2 regions of the Pseudokineococcus sp. 5B2Z-1 genome follow, and region 2 is predicted to be linked to the other one. Evidence: predicted binding sites of a transcription regulator. Region 2 holds the regulator's gene; the other holds the start of a gene.
What was found. The regulator LexA, encoded in region 2, represses DNA repair genes until DNA is damaged. The targets are predictions, from matches to a motif close to TCGAACANNTGTTCGA.
Positions count from the first base shown of each region.

Region 1: a site for LexA is predicted at 5,638-5,653, ahead of WDV85_RS00940 (HNH endonuclease signature motif containing protein). Genes of this name have one in related genera too.

Region 1 is NZ_JBBHZG010000001.1:225,490-233,083, forward strand. It holds gene WDV85_RS00925 (class I SAM-dependent methyltransferase) at 1-90, shown strand, start outside; gene WDV85_RS00930 (NAD-dependent succinate-semialdehyde dehydrogenase) at 159-1,652, opposite strand; gene WDV85_RS00935 (gamma-glutamyltransferase family protein) at 1,900-3,669, shown strand; gene WDV85_RS00940 (HNH endonuclease signature motif containing protein) at 3,756-5,603, opposite strand; gene WDV85_RS00945 (AMP-binding protein) at 5,740-7,594, opposite strand, start outside.
Region 2 is NZ_JBBHZG010000003.1:311,849-319,442, forward strand. It holds gene WDV85_RS09980 (NCS2 family permease) at 1-1,489, opposite strand, end outside; gene WDV85_RS09985 (LysM peptidoglycan-binding domain-containing protein) at 1,604-2,155, opposite strand; gene lexA (transcriptional repressor LexA) at 2,753-3,469, shown strand; gene WDV85_RS09995 (UdgX family uracil-DNA binding protein) at 3,563-4,234, opposite strand; gene WDV85_RS10000 (ATP-dependent DNA helicase) at 4,344-6,446, opposite strand; gene hflX (GTPase HflX) at 6,574-7,594, opposite strand, start outside.

The DNA of each region.
Region 1 (7,594 bases), on a different contig from region 2:
CTCCAGCACGTCGAGCCCGCCCGCGACGACCTCGTGCCGCGCTGGCTGCACCGCACCCGGCCGACCTGGCACGTCCTCGCGCGCCGCTGAGACGCTCGCGGCGGGACGCGGCTCGGGGCCGGCGAGCGGGCCCACCTGCCTCCCGGCCCGTCCACTGCTCAGATCGTCATGCCGACGTACTTCGTCTCGAGGTACTCGTCGATGCCCTCGCGGCCGCCCTCGCGGCCGAAGCCGCTCTGCTTGACCCCGCCGAAGGGCGCGGCGGGGTTGGAGACGACGCCCTGGTTGAGCCCGACCATGCCGGTCTCGACCTGCTCGCAGACGCGCAGGGCCCGGCCGACGTCGCGCGTGTAGACGTAGGACACGAGCCCGTACTCGGTGTCGTTCGCCTGCGCCACGCCCTCCTCCTCGGTGTCGAAGGCGACGACGGGCGCGACGGGCCCGAAGACCTCCTCGCGGAGCAGGCGGGCCGACGCCGGGACGTCCGCGAGCACCGTGGGCGCGTAGAAGTACCCGCGCCCCCCGGTGCGCTCGCCGCCGGTGAGGACGCGCGCGCCACCGTCGACGGCGTCGCCGACGAGCTCCTCGACCTTGCCGCGCTGCCGCTCGTCGATCAACGGCCCGACGTCGACGCCCTCCTCGGTGCCCCGCCCGACGACGAGGGCCGCCATCCGCTCGGTGAGGCGGCCGGTGAACTCCTCCAGGACGCCGCGCTGGACGTGGAACCGGTTGGCCGAGGTGCACGCCTCCCCGACGTTGCGCATCTTGGCGAGCATCGCGCCGTCGACGGCCGCGTCCAGGTCGGCGTCGTCGAAGACGAGGAACGGCGCGTTGCCGCCGAGCTCCATCGACGTGCGCAGCAGCTGCTGCGCCGACTGCTCGACGAGCGTGCGCCCCACCGGGGTGGACCCGGTGAACGACAGCTTGCGCAGGCGCCCGTCCCGCACGATCGGCTCGACCACCTCGCCGGTGCGCGACGTCGTCACGACGTTGAGCACCCCGGCCGGCAGGCCCGCCTCGGCGAGGACGTCGGCGAGCGCGCTCATCGTCAGCGGCGTCTGCGAGGCGGGCTTGACGACCATCGTGCAGCCCGCTGCCACCGCGGGAGCGATCTTGCGGGTGCCCATGGCCATGGGGAAGTTCCAGGGCGTGACGAACAGGCACGGCCCGACGGGCTGGCGCATCGTCAGCAGCCGGGTGGCGCCGTCCGGCGAGGTCGACCACCGGCCGTCGACGCGGACGGCCTCCTCGGAGAACCACCGGAAGAACTCGGCGGCGTAGGCGATCTCGGCGCGCGACTCGGCCAGGGACTTGCCCATCTCGAGCGTCATGAGGAGGGCGAGGTCGTCGACGCGCGCGGTGACGAGCTCCCACGCCCGGCGCAGCACCTCCCCGCGCTCGCGCGGCGGGGTGCGGCCCCACGCGCCCTGCGCCGCTGCGGCCGCGGCGAGCGCCCGCTGCCCGTCCTCCGGCGTCGCGTCGGCCACGGAGGCCAGCACCTCCTCGGTCGAGGGGTCGACGACGTCGATCGTCCGGCCGTCGCCGCCCTCGACGCGCTCGCCGTCGACGAGCAGGCCGGTGGCGACGGCGCCGACGACGTCGCGCTCGTGCTGCGCCGCGTCGCTGCTCGCACCGGTGGTGGTCGTGCTCATGGCTCTCCCTCGCGGACGGCGGGCGGCTCGGGTCGGCCGCCCCTCGACCCTGCACCCGGGCCCGCGGGGCCGCCAGGGCGCGCTGGCCCGTGACCGTCGGGCGGAGGTGGGAGGGTGCGAGGAGACCCGGAGGTGCCCGCCCCCGAGACGTCCGTCCGCGAGGAGACCACCGCCCGTGAGCCCCGACCAGCCCGGCTCCGGGCCGGCGTCGCACCCCACCCGCCCCACGCTGCAGGGCACCTTCGGGATGGCCGCGACGACCCACTGGATCGCCTCCGGCACGGCGATGTCGGTCCTCGAGCGCGGGGGAACGGCCGTGGACGCCGCGTGCGCCGCCGCCTTCGTCCTCCACGTCGTCGAGCCGCACCTCAACGGCCCCGGCGGGGACGTCACCGGCCTCGTCGCGACAGCGGACGGGGCGCCGCCGCGGGTCCTCATGGGCCAGGGCCCCGCACCCGCGGGTGCGACGATCGAGCACTTCCGGACCGAGGGCCTCGACCTCGTGCCCGGGGCGGGCGCCCTGGCCGCGGCCGTCCCCGGGGCCGTCGACGCGTGGCTCGTGCTGCTGCGCGACCTCGGCACCTGGGAGCTCGCGGACGTCCTCGCCTACGCCACCGGGTACGCGCGTCACGGCCACCCCGTGCTCGCCGGGGTGGGCAGGACCATCAGCGGCGTCGCCGACCTCTTCGCGCAGCACTGGCCCACGTCGGCGGCGCTGTGGGCGCCCTCGGGCGCCGCGCCCGCCCCGGGCACGAGCGTCGTCAACCCGGCCCACGCCGACGTCCTCGACCGCCTCGTCGCCGCGGGCGCGGGGCGGCCGAGCCGCGAGGCGCGCATCGAGGCCGCGCGCTCGGCGTGGGGCGAGGGCTTCGTCGCCGAGGCCGTGGACGCCTTCGTCCGGGCCCCGCACCGGCACGCGAGCGGCACCGACCACGCCGGCGTGCTGCGCGGGGACGACATGGCGGCCTTCGCGGCCGGCTACGAGGACGCGGTGGTGCTCGACGTCCTGGGCGTCACGGTCGCCAAGACGGGGCCGTGGGGGCAGGGCCCCGTGCTCCTGCAAGCCCTCGCGCTCCTCGAGGGGTTCGACGCCGCGGACCTCGACCCGTCGACGCCCGACGGCGCCCATCTCGCGCTCGAGGCGCTCAAGCTGGCGCTGGCCGACCGGGACGCCTGGTACGGCGACCCGGGCCCGGACGAGCCGGCCGTCCCGCTCACCACCCTGCTCTCGCCCGCCTACACGGCGCAGCGCCGGGCGCTCATCGGTGACGGGGCGAGCCACGAGGTGCGGCCCGGGTCCCCGGACGGGCGGGCGCCCTTCACGCCGCCGCTGCACGAGACCGCCGACGTCGCCGCGGCGGGGACGTCGGCGGGCGAGCCGACGGTCCGGACGACGGGGGCCCCGGTCCCGCGCGCGTCGGGCGCGACCAGGGGCGACACCTGCCACCTCGACGTCGTCGACCGCTGGGGAACGGTCGTCTCCGCGACGCCCTCGGGCGGGTGGCTGCAGTCCTCCCCCACCATCCCCGAGCTCGGCTTCTGCCTCGGCACGCGGCTGCAGATGACGTGGCTGGAGCCCGGCGCACCGTCGTCGCTGCGCCCCGGGCGCCGTCCGCGGACCACGCTGACCCCCACGGTGCTGCTGCGCGACGGCGTGCCCGTCGCCGGGCTCGGCTCGCCCGGCGGCGACCAGCAGGACCAGTGGCAGCTGCTCTACCTCCTGCGCACGCTCGTCGGCGGGCTGGCGCCGCAGCAGGCCATCGACGCGCCCGCGCTGCACACGACGTCGATGCCGAGCTCCTTCTGGCCGCGGACGTGGACGCCCGGCGGCGCCGTCGTCGAGGACCGCCTCGGCGAGGAGGTCATCGGCTCCCTCGAGCGGCGCGGCCACGTGGTGACCCGCGCCGGCGACTGGGCGCTGGGACGGCTCTCCGTCGTCACGCGCGACCCGGTGACGGGCCTGCTGCAGGGCGCCGCCAACCCGCGCGGCGACCAGGGGTACGCGGTGGGGCGCTGAGGCGGACGCCCTGACCCGTCCCCGGGCGCCGGCGTGCGCGGGCCGATGACGAGCGCATGCGGGGACCGGCCCGCGGGTCGCCGGGCTCACGGGTCGTCGACCTCGTCCGCCGCAGGCTCGCCGAGGGGCGCGGCCGCGTCGTGGTCACGCGCCCTCACCGCGTCCTCCGGCGCGGGCCCTCCAGGGGCGAGGCGGAGGTCGTCGGGCTCGCCCGGCCCATCGGCGCCCGCGGGCAGCACCGGCCGTCCCGGCTCGTCAGGCGGGCGCGGGTCGTCGGGGCGGCCGGGGTCGCCGGGGCGGCCGGGGTCGCCGAGGCGGCCGGGGTCGCCGAGGCGGCCGGGGTCGCCGAGGCGGCCGGGGTCGTCCGGGCCGTCGGGCCGTGAGCGGCCGGGGTCGTCGGGGCCATCGGTGTCGTGGAGCTCGTGGGCGAGGTCTTCCAGGCGTGCCCGCCAGGGTGGTGGCGCGGTGGCCGGTGGTGGGTCGCCGGCGCGGGTGATGACGGGGCGCCCGTCGAGGACGTGGGCGACCAGGGCGCCGGTGTGGACCCGGCGGTGGTCGTGCCCGCACACCAGCGCCAGGTTCGACAGGTCGGTGGGGCCGCCGTCGACCCAGTGCACGACGTGGTGCGCCTGGGTCCTGCTCACGGGGGCGTCGCAGTCCGGGCCGATGCACCCCCGGTCCCGGATCGCCAGCGCGCGGCGCTGCGCGGGCGTGACGGTGTACGCGGCCCGGCCGACGTCCAGCGGCTCCGAGCGCGACCCGAGGACCGCGGGGACGACCTCGGCGTCGCACGCCAACCGGCGCACCGCCCCGGCCGACAGCGGGGCGTCGTCGGCGAGCAGGCCCGCCCCGGCCACGGCCCCGGCCAGGGCGGACAGGTCCATCGTCACGACCACCCGCGCCCGGGCCCCGCCCTCGGAGGAGACACCGGTGGGGCTGCCCGGCGGGGCCGACAGGACCTTGCCGGCCAGGGCCACGAGGGCGTCGGCGCGCCGCTGCGCCGCCGAGCGCAGGTCCGGGCCGCCCTCCCCGGACGGCTCCGGGGCGGCGAGGGCCTCGATCGCGGTCATCAGGGTCGCGCCCGCCTCCGGGGCCAGGCGCCCGCGCACGTGCCAGGTCCCGTGCAGGTCCGGTGAGCAGTACAGCTCCCGGCGCCGGTGCGCCCGCTCCTCCCGCCGCCCCAGCAGGTCGCTCCCCTCCAACGCCGCCTGACCATCCGCCAGGGCGTCCTCGCCCGCCTCGGACAGCTCCGCGCGGGCCAGCAACCCCGCCGCGTGATGGCGCAGCACCGTCAACGACACCTCCGGGGCGTGCTCCAGCAGCACCCGCTCCACCGCCGCCCGCCCCACCGGCCCGTAGTGCTCAGGCAGGTCCAGCACCGCACCCGCGACCACGTCCGCCGCCTCCGCGCTCACGAGCCCCGCAGCCAACGCCGCCCCGGTCGCAGCGCCCTCACCCAGCCCCGCTCCCCGCCCGCCCGTGCGCGCGACCCGCTGGGCCGGCAGGCCCGCGCCGGTGACGAACGCGACCGTCGCCTGCCGGCGCGCCGCCGTCGCCGGATGCACCCCCAGCACCCCCGCCAGCTCACCGCGCCCGTCGCCCGCCCGCGACCGCGCCAGCACCGCCCGCTCACCCGGCGTCAACCCACCCGGCACGAGGGCCTCGCCCCGAGAGGCGACCTCCCCCAGCACCAGCACCTGCGCCGCCTGGGCGACGCGCACCAAGGCCTCGAGCTCGACCAGCACGCCCCGCAGGTCGCCCGTGGCCACCGACCACAGCCCCAGACCCGCCACCGCCGCCCGCCCCACCTCCAGGGCCGACCGCAGCGCCGCGATCGCGGGCGCCGCGCCAGCACCGCAAGCCGAGGCCGACGCCGCGTCCGGCACGGAGTCGGGCACCCCCGCACCCGACCCCGCCACCGCCTCGTCCTCCACACCCACGACCGTAGGGGCGACCACCGACAACGGCTCGAACACCAGTTCGACACAGCAGGGCGACGACCCCGCGCGGGCGCCCGGTCCCCTCCCCGCTCGACCCGACCGGCAACGGCCGCCGCAGCGGCGACCCGGCCTACGGCCGCAGCACGTCCCGCAGCCCGTCGAGCACCGACCGGTCCTCGATGGTGCCCGGCACCACGGGCTCGACGCCGTCGGCCATCTCCCGCAGCGTCTTCCGCAGCACCTTGCCGGAGCGGGTCTTCGGCAGCGCCGCGACGACGTCGACGCGCCGCAGCCGCGCCACCGCGCCGACCTCGTCGCGCACGCGCTGGACGACCTGAGCCGCGACCTCCTCCGGCGGGGTGGTCACGTCCTTGGCGAGCACGACCAGCGCCCGGGGCTCCTGCCCCACGAGCGGGTCCGCCGCTCCCACGACGGCGCACTCGGCGACGTCGGGGTGCCCGATGACGGCGGCCTCGAGCTGTCCGGCGGAGAGCCGGTGGCCCGCGACGTTGATGACGTCGTCCGTGCGCCCGAGGACGTGGACGTACCCGTCCTCGTCGACGTAGCCGCCGTCACCGGTCGTGTAGTAGCCCGGGTGCGCGGCGAGCGACGACGCCCGGAGCCGCTCGTCGCCGCCCCAGACGCCGGCGAGGGTCCCCGGCGGCAGGGGCAGGCGCAGGCAGAGGGCGCCCTCCTCCCCCGCCGGCACCTCGCGGCCCTCGGCGTCGAGGACGCGCAGGTCGTACCCGGGCGAGGGCACGGACGGCGAGCCGGGCTTGAGCGGCAGGTCCTGCAGCCCGCGCGGCGAGCAGGCGATCGGCCAGCCCGTCTCGGTCTGCCACCAGTTGTCGACGACGGGCACGCCGAGCCGCTCCCCCGCCCACGCCCACGTGTCCGGGTCCAGCCGCTCGCCGGCGAGGTAGAGCGCCCGCAGCTCCGACAGGTCGACGTCCGACGCCAGCGCGAGGTCGGGGTCCTGCGCCCGGATGGAGCGCACCGCCGTCGGCGCCGTGAAGACGACGGCCGCGCGGTGCTCCGCGGCCGCGCGCCACAGCGCCCCCGCGTCCGGCGTGCCGACCGGCTTGCCCTCGTAGAGCACCGTGGTGCAGCCCGCCAGCAGGGGCCCGTACACGATGTAGGAGTGGCCGACGACCCACCCGACGTCGCTGGCCGTGAGCACCACGTCGCCCGGCGCGAGCCCGAAGAGGTTCGGCACCGACCACGACAGCGCCACCGCGTGCCCGCCGTGGTCGCGCACGACGCCCTTCGGCCGTCCCGTCGTCCCGGAGGTGTAGAGCACGTACAGGGGGTCGGTGGCGGCCACCTCGACGCACTCGGCGGGCGGCGCGGCGCCCGGGCGCAGGACGTCGCGCCACTCGAGGTCGCGCCCCGGCACGAGCGTCGCCGTGGCCTGCGGCCGCTGGAGGACGACGCAGTGGGCGGGCGCGTGCTCGGCGCGCTCCAGCGCCGCCTCGAGCAGGGGCATGTACTCGACGACGCGCGTCGGCTCGAGCCCGCACGAGGCGGTGAGGACGACGACGGGCCGGGCGTCGTCGATGCGCGCCGCCAGCTCGGCGGCCGCGAAGCCGCCGAAGACGACCGAGTGCACGGCGCCGATGCGGGCGCAGGCGAGCATCCCGACGACGGCCTCGGGGACCATGGGCATGTAGACGACGACGCGGTCGCCCTTCCCGACGCCGAGCTCGCGCAGCGCGCCCGCGAGGCGGGCCGACTGGTCGAGGAGCTCGGCGTAGGTCAGGGTCCGCCGCTCGCCGGTGTACGCGCTGTGGTGGACGAGCGCCGGGTCGTCCCCGCGCCCGGCGACGACGTGGCGGTCGAGGCAGTTGTAGGCCGTGCTCAGCGTCGCGCCGCGGAACCACCGCGGGAGGGCGGCGCCCTCGGCCGCGTCGGCGGCCGGGTCGAGCGCCGTCTCCGGGCGCCGGATCCACCGGACGGCCCGCGCGGCGTCGAGCCAGAAGCCTTCC
Region 2 (7,594 bases):
CGGTGAGCCAGTCCTGCACCGGACCGACGGTGAAGTACAGGAGGAAGGCCGCGCCGACGACCCACAGGAGGGGGTGCACCTCCCGCGCCCGACCGCGCACGACGGCGAGGAGGACGTAGGTGAGGAAGCCGGCGCCGATGCCCACGGAGATGGAGTAGCTGAAGGGCATGAGCACGATGGTGAGGAAGGCCGGGAGGGCGATGCCCGGGTCGTCCCAGCGGATGCCCGTGACCTGGCTCATCATGAGGAAGCCGACGACGACCAGCGCCGGGCTGGCCGCCTCGTAGGGCACGAGCGAGACGAGCGGCGAGGCGACGACGGCGACGAGGAACGCCGCCCCGGTCACCACGCTGGCGAGCCCGGTGCGGGCGCCGTCGCCGACGCCCGCGGCGGACTCGACGAAGCTCGTCGCGCTCGAGGCGCTCGCCGCCCCGCCGGCGACGGCGGCCAGGGAGTCGACGAGGAGGATCCGCTGGCTGCCGAGGGGGTTGCCCTCCTCGTCCAGCAGCCCGCCCTCCGCGCCGACCGCGACCATCGTCCCCATCGTGTCGAAGAAGTCGGCGACGACGAGGGTGAAGACGACGAGCACGGCCGTGACGGCGCCGACCGCGGCGAAGGCGCCGAAGACGCTCACCTGGCCGAGGAGCCCCAGGTCGGGCCACGCGAGCCAGGACGCCGGCGCCTCGGGCACCGTGAGCCCGAAGCCCGTCGGGTTGCTCCCGTCGGGCGCCTGCCCGCCGACGTCGAACGCCGCCTGGACGACGAGCGCCAGGGCGGTGGCGACGACGACGCCGATGAGCAGGGCGCCGCGGACGCCCCGGACGACGAGGACGACGGTGACGAGGAGCCCGACGACGAAGACGACCGTGGGCCAGCCCCGCAGCGAGCCGCCGACGCCCAGCTCGAGCGGCGTGCCCCCGCCCACCGGGGCGCGGACGAAGCCGGCGTTGACGAGCCCGACGAGGGTGAGGAAGAGGCCGATGCCGACGCTGATGGCCGTCTTGAGCTGGCGCGGCACCGCGCGCAGGACGGCGCGGCGGAAGCCGGTGAGGACGAGGACGAGGATGACGAGGCCCTCGAGGACGACGAGCCCCATGGCCATGGGCCAGGTCATGCCCGGCAGGCTCGCGACGCCGTAGGCGATGAAGGCGTTGAGGCCGAGCCCGGCGGCCAGGCCGAGGGGGAAGCGACCGACGAGGCCCATGAGGATCGTCATGACCGCCGCCACGAGGGCGGTCACGGCGGCCACGGCCGGCAGGTCGGGTGCGTCGCCGCCCCCGAGGTAGGTGCCCGTCGAGTCCGGCACCGTCCCGATGATCAGCGGGTTCAGCACGACGATGTAGGCCATGGCCACGAACGTCACGAGGCCGCCGCGGACCTCCCGGCCGATGGTCGAGCCACGGGCCGTGACCCCGAAGAAGCGGTCGACCCGCCCCCCGAGCGGTACGCCGTCGGTCGTGGCCTGCGGGTCGGGGTCGGTGCGGCTCATGCGGCCTCCGCGGGACGAGCCGCGGGCACGGCTCCGCCGCCGCCGCGGCGGAGCTGGCGCTGACGGCGCCACTCTGGCAGAGCGGGGGCCGCCGCGGCGCCACCCGGGGGCGCCTCAGGCGGGGACGAGGATCCGGTCCCCCACCGCCAGCGCCACCGAGTCGAGGCCGTTGGCCTCCTTCAGGCGCAGCACGACGTCACGGACGTCCTCGTCCGGCGCCGCGACCTCGTCGGCGATGGACCACAGCGTGTCGCCCGGCAGGACGACGACCTCGGCGGGGGCCTCGGCCACGGGCGCCGCCGCGACGACCGCGGGCGCGGCGGCGGCCGGCGCCGGGCGCGAGCCCGCCGACAGGGCGAGGACGGCCCCGGCCGCCAGCAGGACGGTCACCGAGACCGTGAGCGCCAGGCGCCCGCGCCGGGTGACGCGGAGGGCGACCGGGCGGCGGCGGGGCCGGCACGATCCCGCCGCCCCGACCGGTGCCTCGGGGACCGGCAGCTCGGCGACCGGCGCCGGCGCCACCACGGGCGCGGTGCGGCGCACGGCCGGCACGGGTCGAGGTGCGCGGCGGGGCGCCGGGACGAGGGACAGGTGGCGACGTCGAGCGCCCGAGCGCGGGCTGCGCGCGGGGGCGCCCAGCGGCGGGAGCAGGACCAGTGCGCTCATGGTGACCTCCGGGAGGACCACGGCCCCTCCTGCCGGAGGCTCCGCGGACGTGCGTGTCGAGGGCGGCTGCGGCGCCGGGGGCCCGGGAGGGCCGACGGCTCGCGCTGTCGGTCGAACGTCTGTGCGATGTTGTACCAGCGTGGCGGCCCGGCGTCCAGACAGGTGTTCGACCGGACCCGGCGAGGGGCGCCGGCCCCCGAGGAGGACGGGCGCCCCGCCGACGTGCACGACTCCAGCACCGACCACCGACAACGGGCGCCGCCCGCCGTGCGCCACGGCCACCCCGACCCTCCGAACGACCGCGCGAGAGGTCCGGACGGTCGCGCCCGACCGTCGCGCCCGAGGCCCCGCGGCGCCCCACCGCACCGCGAGATCCGCACGCGACACGCTCGAACAGGTGTTTGATCATGTGGTGCGGTCTCCCTACCCTGGCCGGCACGGCGTCCCGCACGAGGGCGGTCGCCGACACCGAGCTCGGGAGGCCACGTGGCGCGGCGCAGCGGCGACGAGGAGCAGGACGGCCGGCAGCAGGCAGCCGACGGCGCTGGGGCCGGCGAGGACCGGGCGGGCGAGGGCTCCGGGGCGACGGTCGTCGAGATGCCCGACGCGCCGGCGGTCGACGGCCTCACCGCGCGCCAGCGCAAGGTGCTCGAGTGCATCGGCGAGGCCGTCGAGCGGCGCGGCTACCCCCCGAGCATGCGGGAGATCGGGGAGGCCGTCGGGCTGACGAGCCCGTCCAGCGTCGCGCACCAGCTGGCGGCGCTCGAGCGCAAGGGCTTCCTGCGCCGCGACCCCCGTCGCCCCCGGGCCATCGAGGTCGTCGTACCGGGCTCGCGCGGCGCGGCGGCCGGGGGCGAGCCCCTGCTGCGCGCCGTCCCCGACGAGGCCGCGGCGGACGCCGGCGCTCCGGACGAGACCGGGGCCGGCGACGCGCGCCCCGCGGCCACCTACGTGCCGGTCGTCGGACGGATCGCGGCGGGCGGGCCGATCCTCGCCGAGCAGGCGGTCGAGGACGTCTTCCCCCTGCCGCGCCAGCTCGTCGGCGACGGGCAGCTCTTCCTGCTCAAGGTCGCCGGCGACTCGATGGTGGAGGCCGCCATCTGCGACGGGGACTGGGTCGTCGTCCGCCAGCAGCCGGTCGCCGAGAACGGCGAGGTCGTGGCCGCGATGATCGACGGCGAGGCCACCGTCAAGGTGTTCCAGCGGCGCGACGGCCACGTGCGCCTGCTGCCGCGCAACGCCGCCTACGAGCCCATCCCCGGCGACGAGGCCGTCGTCCTCGGCCGGGTCGTGGCGGTGCTGCGCAGCGTCTGAGCGGGGCGACCCGGGGGCGACGGCCCGGGGTGCAGTCCCTCGGGCGCCGGGACGCTCCGCCCTCGGCCGCCGGGGCGCTGGGGGCGCGGACGGCTAGGCCGTCGGCCCGAGCGCCTCGGCGGCCACCCGCAGGTCGGCCACGAGTCCGGCGCGGGCCTCCTCGCGCTGGTCGTCCGGGGTCCGCAGGACGGCGGACGGGTGGATGGTCGCCACGAAGCGCTTGGGGCCCCGGCTCGTCTCCCGCTCGAGCACCCGGCCGCGCTCCTTCGTCACGCGGAAGGACGGGCCGAGCAGGGCGCGACCGGCCGTCGCGCCCAGGACGACGACGACGTCCGGGTCGACGGCGGCGAGCTCGGCGGCCAGCCAGGGCCGGCAGGCGGTGACGTGGCCCGCGTCGGGCGTGGCGTGGACGCGGCGGTTGCCCGGAGCGCTCTGCGTGAAGCGGAAGTGCTTGACGGCGTTGGTGACGTAGACGTCCTCGCGGGCGATGCCCGCCTCCTCGACCGCGGCCTGGAGCAGCCGCCCTGCGGACCCGACGAAGGGCACGCCCCGGCGGTCCTCCTGGTCCCCGGGCTGCTCGCCGACGAGGGCCATCCGGCCGGAGGGGGATCCGGCGGAGAAGACGACCTGCGTCGCCGGCTCCCACAGCTCGCAGCCGCGGCACTCGCGCGCCGCGGCCCGCAGGTGCTCGACGTCGCGCAGGGCGGGGTCCTGCGGCACCCACTCGGCGGCTCCGGGACGGTCGGGTCGGGCAGCGGCGGCCATGCCCGCACGCTAGGTCGGCGGGCCCCGGCGCGCCTCGCAGGGCGGCGCCCCCCGCTCCGGGCGCCCCCGCTCCGAGCGCCCCTGCTCCGGGCGCCCCTGCTCCGGTCCCTCAGCCCTCCGCAGCCCGCGCCGCGGCGTCGAGCCGGCGCAGCGCCCCGATGACGACCTCGCGGTCGCTCGTGGCCCACAGCGGCGGCAGGCTCGCGCGCAGGAAGCCGGCGTACCGGGCGGTCGCGAGCCGCGGGTCGAGGACGGCCACGACCCCGCGGTCGGCCGTCGAGCGCACGAGACGCCCCGCGCCCTGCGCCAGGCGCAGGGCCGCGTGCTGGGCCGAGACCGCGAGGAAACCGTTGCCGCCGGCGCGGGCCACGGCCTCGGCGCGCGCGGACAGCAGCGGGTCGTCGGGCCGAGGGAAGGGGATGCGGTCGATCGTCACGAGCTGGCACGAGGGGCCGGGGACGTCGACGCCCTGCCACAGCGACAGCGTGCCGACGAGGACGCTGCTGGGGTCGGCCGCGAACTCCCGCACGAGGGTCGGCGTCACGTCGTCCCCCTGGCACAGGACCGGGACGTCGAGGCGCTCGCGCAGCACCTCCGCGGCGGCCTCGGCGGCCCGCCGGGAGGAGAAGAGCCCGAGCGTGCGCCCCCCGGCCGCGCGGGCGAGCTCGACGACCTCGTCGACGACCGGCGTCCCGGCGCCCTCGCGCCCCGGCACGGGCAGGTGGCGCGCCAGGTAGAGGATCCCCTGGCGGGGGTAGTCGAAGGGGCTGCCGACGTCGAGCCCGTCCCAGCTCGGGCCCGGGCCGGCGTCCTCCCCCGCGGCGGGAGGGCGCGCGAGGCCGACCGACTGCGCGGCGCCGGTGAAGGTGCCGCCCGTGGTGAGGGTGGCCGAGGTCAGCACGACGGTCCGCTCGGCGAAGAGCGCCTCGCGGAGCAGGCCGGCCACCTGCAGCGGCGCGACGTGCAGCATGCGCCGGGCCGCGGACGGCGTGGAGGACAGGTCGGAGACCGACAGCCACAGGACGTCGTGACCGGTGCCGTCGCGGGGCGCCGACGTCATCCGCTCCGCCACCTCGTGGACCTCGCCGACCGCCGCCTTGGCGACCGCCAGCGCACCGGCCAGCGCCTCCGTGGGCCGCTCCCCCGGCGGCGGCTTGAGCTGGCCGACGAGCTCGCGGGCGGCGTCGCGGACGCCGGCCACGGCGAGGTGGACGAGCTCCGGCAGACCCCGGGCGAAGCGGCCCTCGGGGACGTCGGCGAGCGCCACCCCGAGGTCCTCGGCCGCGGCGTCGAGGCGCGCGGTGTCCGACCCCGCCTGGCGCGCCCGGGTCGCCGCCGCGGCCACCGAGGCCGCCGTCAGCTGCGCCGAGACGACGGAGGTGACCCGGTCGGCCAGCTCGTGCGCCTCGTCGACGACGAGGACCTCGTGCTCGGGGAGGATGGAGCGCCCCTCGAAGGCGTCGATGGCGAGGAGCGCGTGGTTGGTGACGACGACGTCGACCTCGCGGGCGCGCTCGCGCGCCCGCTCGCTGAAGCACTCCTGCGCCTGCGGGCACCGGCTGGCGCCGAGGCACTCGCGCGCGGTGACGGCGAGCTGGCGCCAGGCGGTCTCGCTGACGCCGGGCACGAGGTCGTCGCGGTCGCCGGTCTCCGTCGTCCGGGCCCACTCGCGCAGCCGCACCACCTCGCGGCCGAGGCGGCTCGAGGCCCCTCCGGTCACCGACCGGCCGGGCAGCGGCGCCGGCGCCTCGAAGAGCCCGTCGTCCTCGGGGAAGCCGCCGTCGAGCTTGTGGACGCAGAGGTGGTTGGCCCGGCCCTTGACGACCTGCCACGTGAGGCGGCGACCGAGCAGGGGCTCGAGGGCGTCGGCCAGGCGCGGCAGGTCGCGGGCCGCCACCTGGTTCTGCAGCGCCAGCGTCGCGGTCGAGACGACGACCGGCCGCCGGGACTCGACGGCCCGGCGCGCCAGGGGCACGAGGTAGGCCAGCGACTTGCCGGTGCCCGTGCCCGCCTGCACGAGCAGGTGCTCGCGGGTGCGCACCGCGGCGTCGACGGCCCGCGCCATGACGTGCTGGCCCTCGCGCCGGGTGCCGCCGAGCGCCGCGACGGCCGAGGACAGGAGCGCGTCGACGTCCGCGGGAGCGCTGTCCGCCTTCCCCGGGGCGACGCCCGTCCCGGGCTCGACGTCGGGGTCGGCGGCTGCGGAGGTCACCGGCCGAGGGTAGGTCGCCCCGGGCGCCCCGGCGGGACGCCTCCACAGGCGCGGCGGAGGGCCGCCGCGGACGGCGACGGCCCGCCCCCCGCGCGGGGGGACGGGCCGTCGGGCGGTCCGGACGGCGTCAGACCGCGACGCCGTGCAGCTCGGCGGCGAGGTGCTCGCCGACGCGGGCGCGCAGCCGCGTGCCCTCGCCGGTGTGCTCCTCCTCGAGGACCTCCCCGGCGCGGTGCACGCGGGAGACGAGGTCGCCCCGCGTGTACGGCACGACGACGTCGACGTCCACCTCCGGGTGCGGGAGCCGCTCGGCGACGACGTCGAGCAGGTGCTCGAGCCCCTCCCCCGTGCGCGCGGAGACGACGACCGCGCCGGGCAGGCGCGAGCGCAGACGGGCCACCGCCTCGGGGCTCGCGGCGTCGCACTTGTTGAGGACGACGAGCTCGGGGACGTCGAGCGCCCCGACGTCGGCCAGCACCGAGCGGACCGCGGTGACCTGGCCCTCGGGGTCGACGTCCGAGGCGTCGACGACGTGGAGGACGAGGTCGGCCCCGCCGACCTCCTCCAGCGTCGAGCGGAACGCCTCGACGAGCTGGGTGGGGAGGTGGCGCACGAAGCCCACGGTGTCGGCGAGCACGTAGTCGCGGCCGTCCGGGGTGCGGGCCCGGCGCACGGCCGGGTCCAGGGTCGCGAAGAGCGCGTCCTCGACGAGGACCCCGGCGCCCGTGAGCCGGTTCAGGAGGCTCGACTTGCCCGCGTTGGTGTACCCGGCGATCGCCACGGACGGCACGCCGCCGGCCAGGCGCCGCGAGCGCTTCGTCTCACGGGCGGGCGCCATCTCGCGGATCTGCCGGCGCAGGCGCGCCATCCGCGTGCGGATGCGGCGACGGTCGAGCTCGATCTTCGTCTCGCCCGGTCCGCGGGAGCCGATCCCGGCGCCCGCGGCCACGCGACCACCGGCCTGGCGGGACATCGACTCGCCCCAGCCGCGCAGGCGCGGGAGCAGGTACTCGAGCTGGGCCAGCTCGACCTGCGCCTTGCCCTCCTTGGACTTCGCGTGCTGGGCGAAGATGTCGAGGATCAGCGCCGTCCGGTCGATGACCTTGACGCCGACGATGTCCTCGAGCCCGCGGCGCTGCGACGGCGAC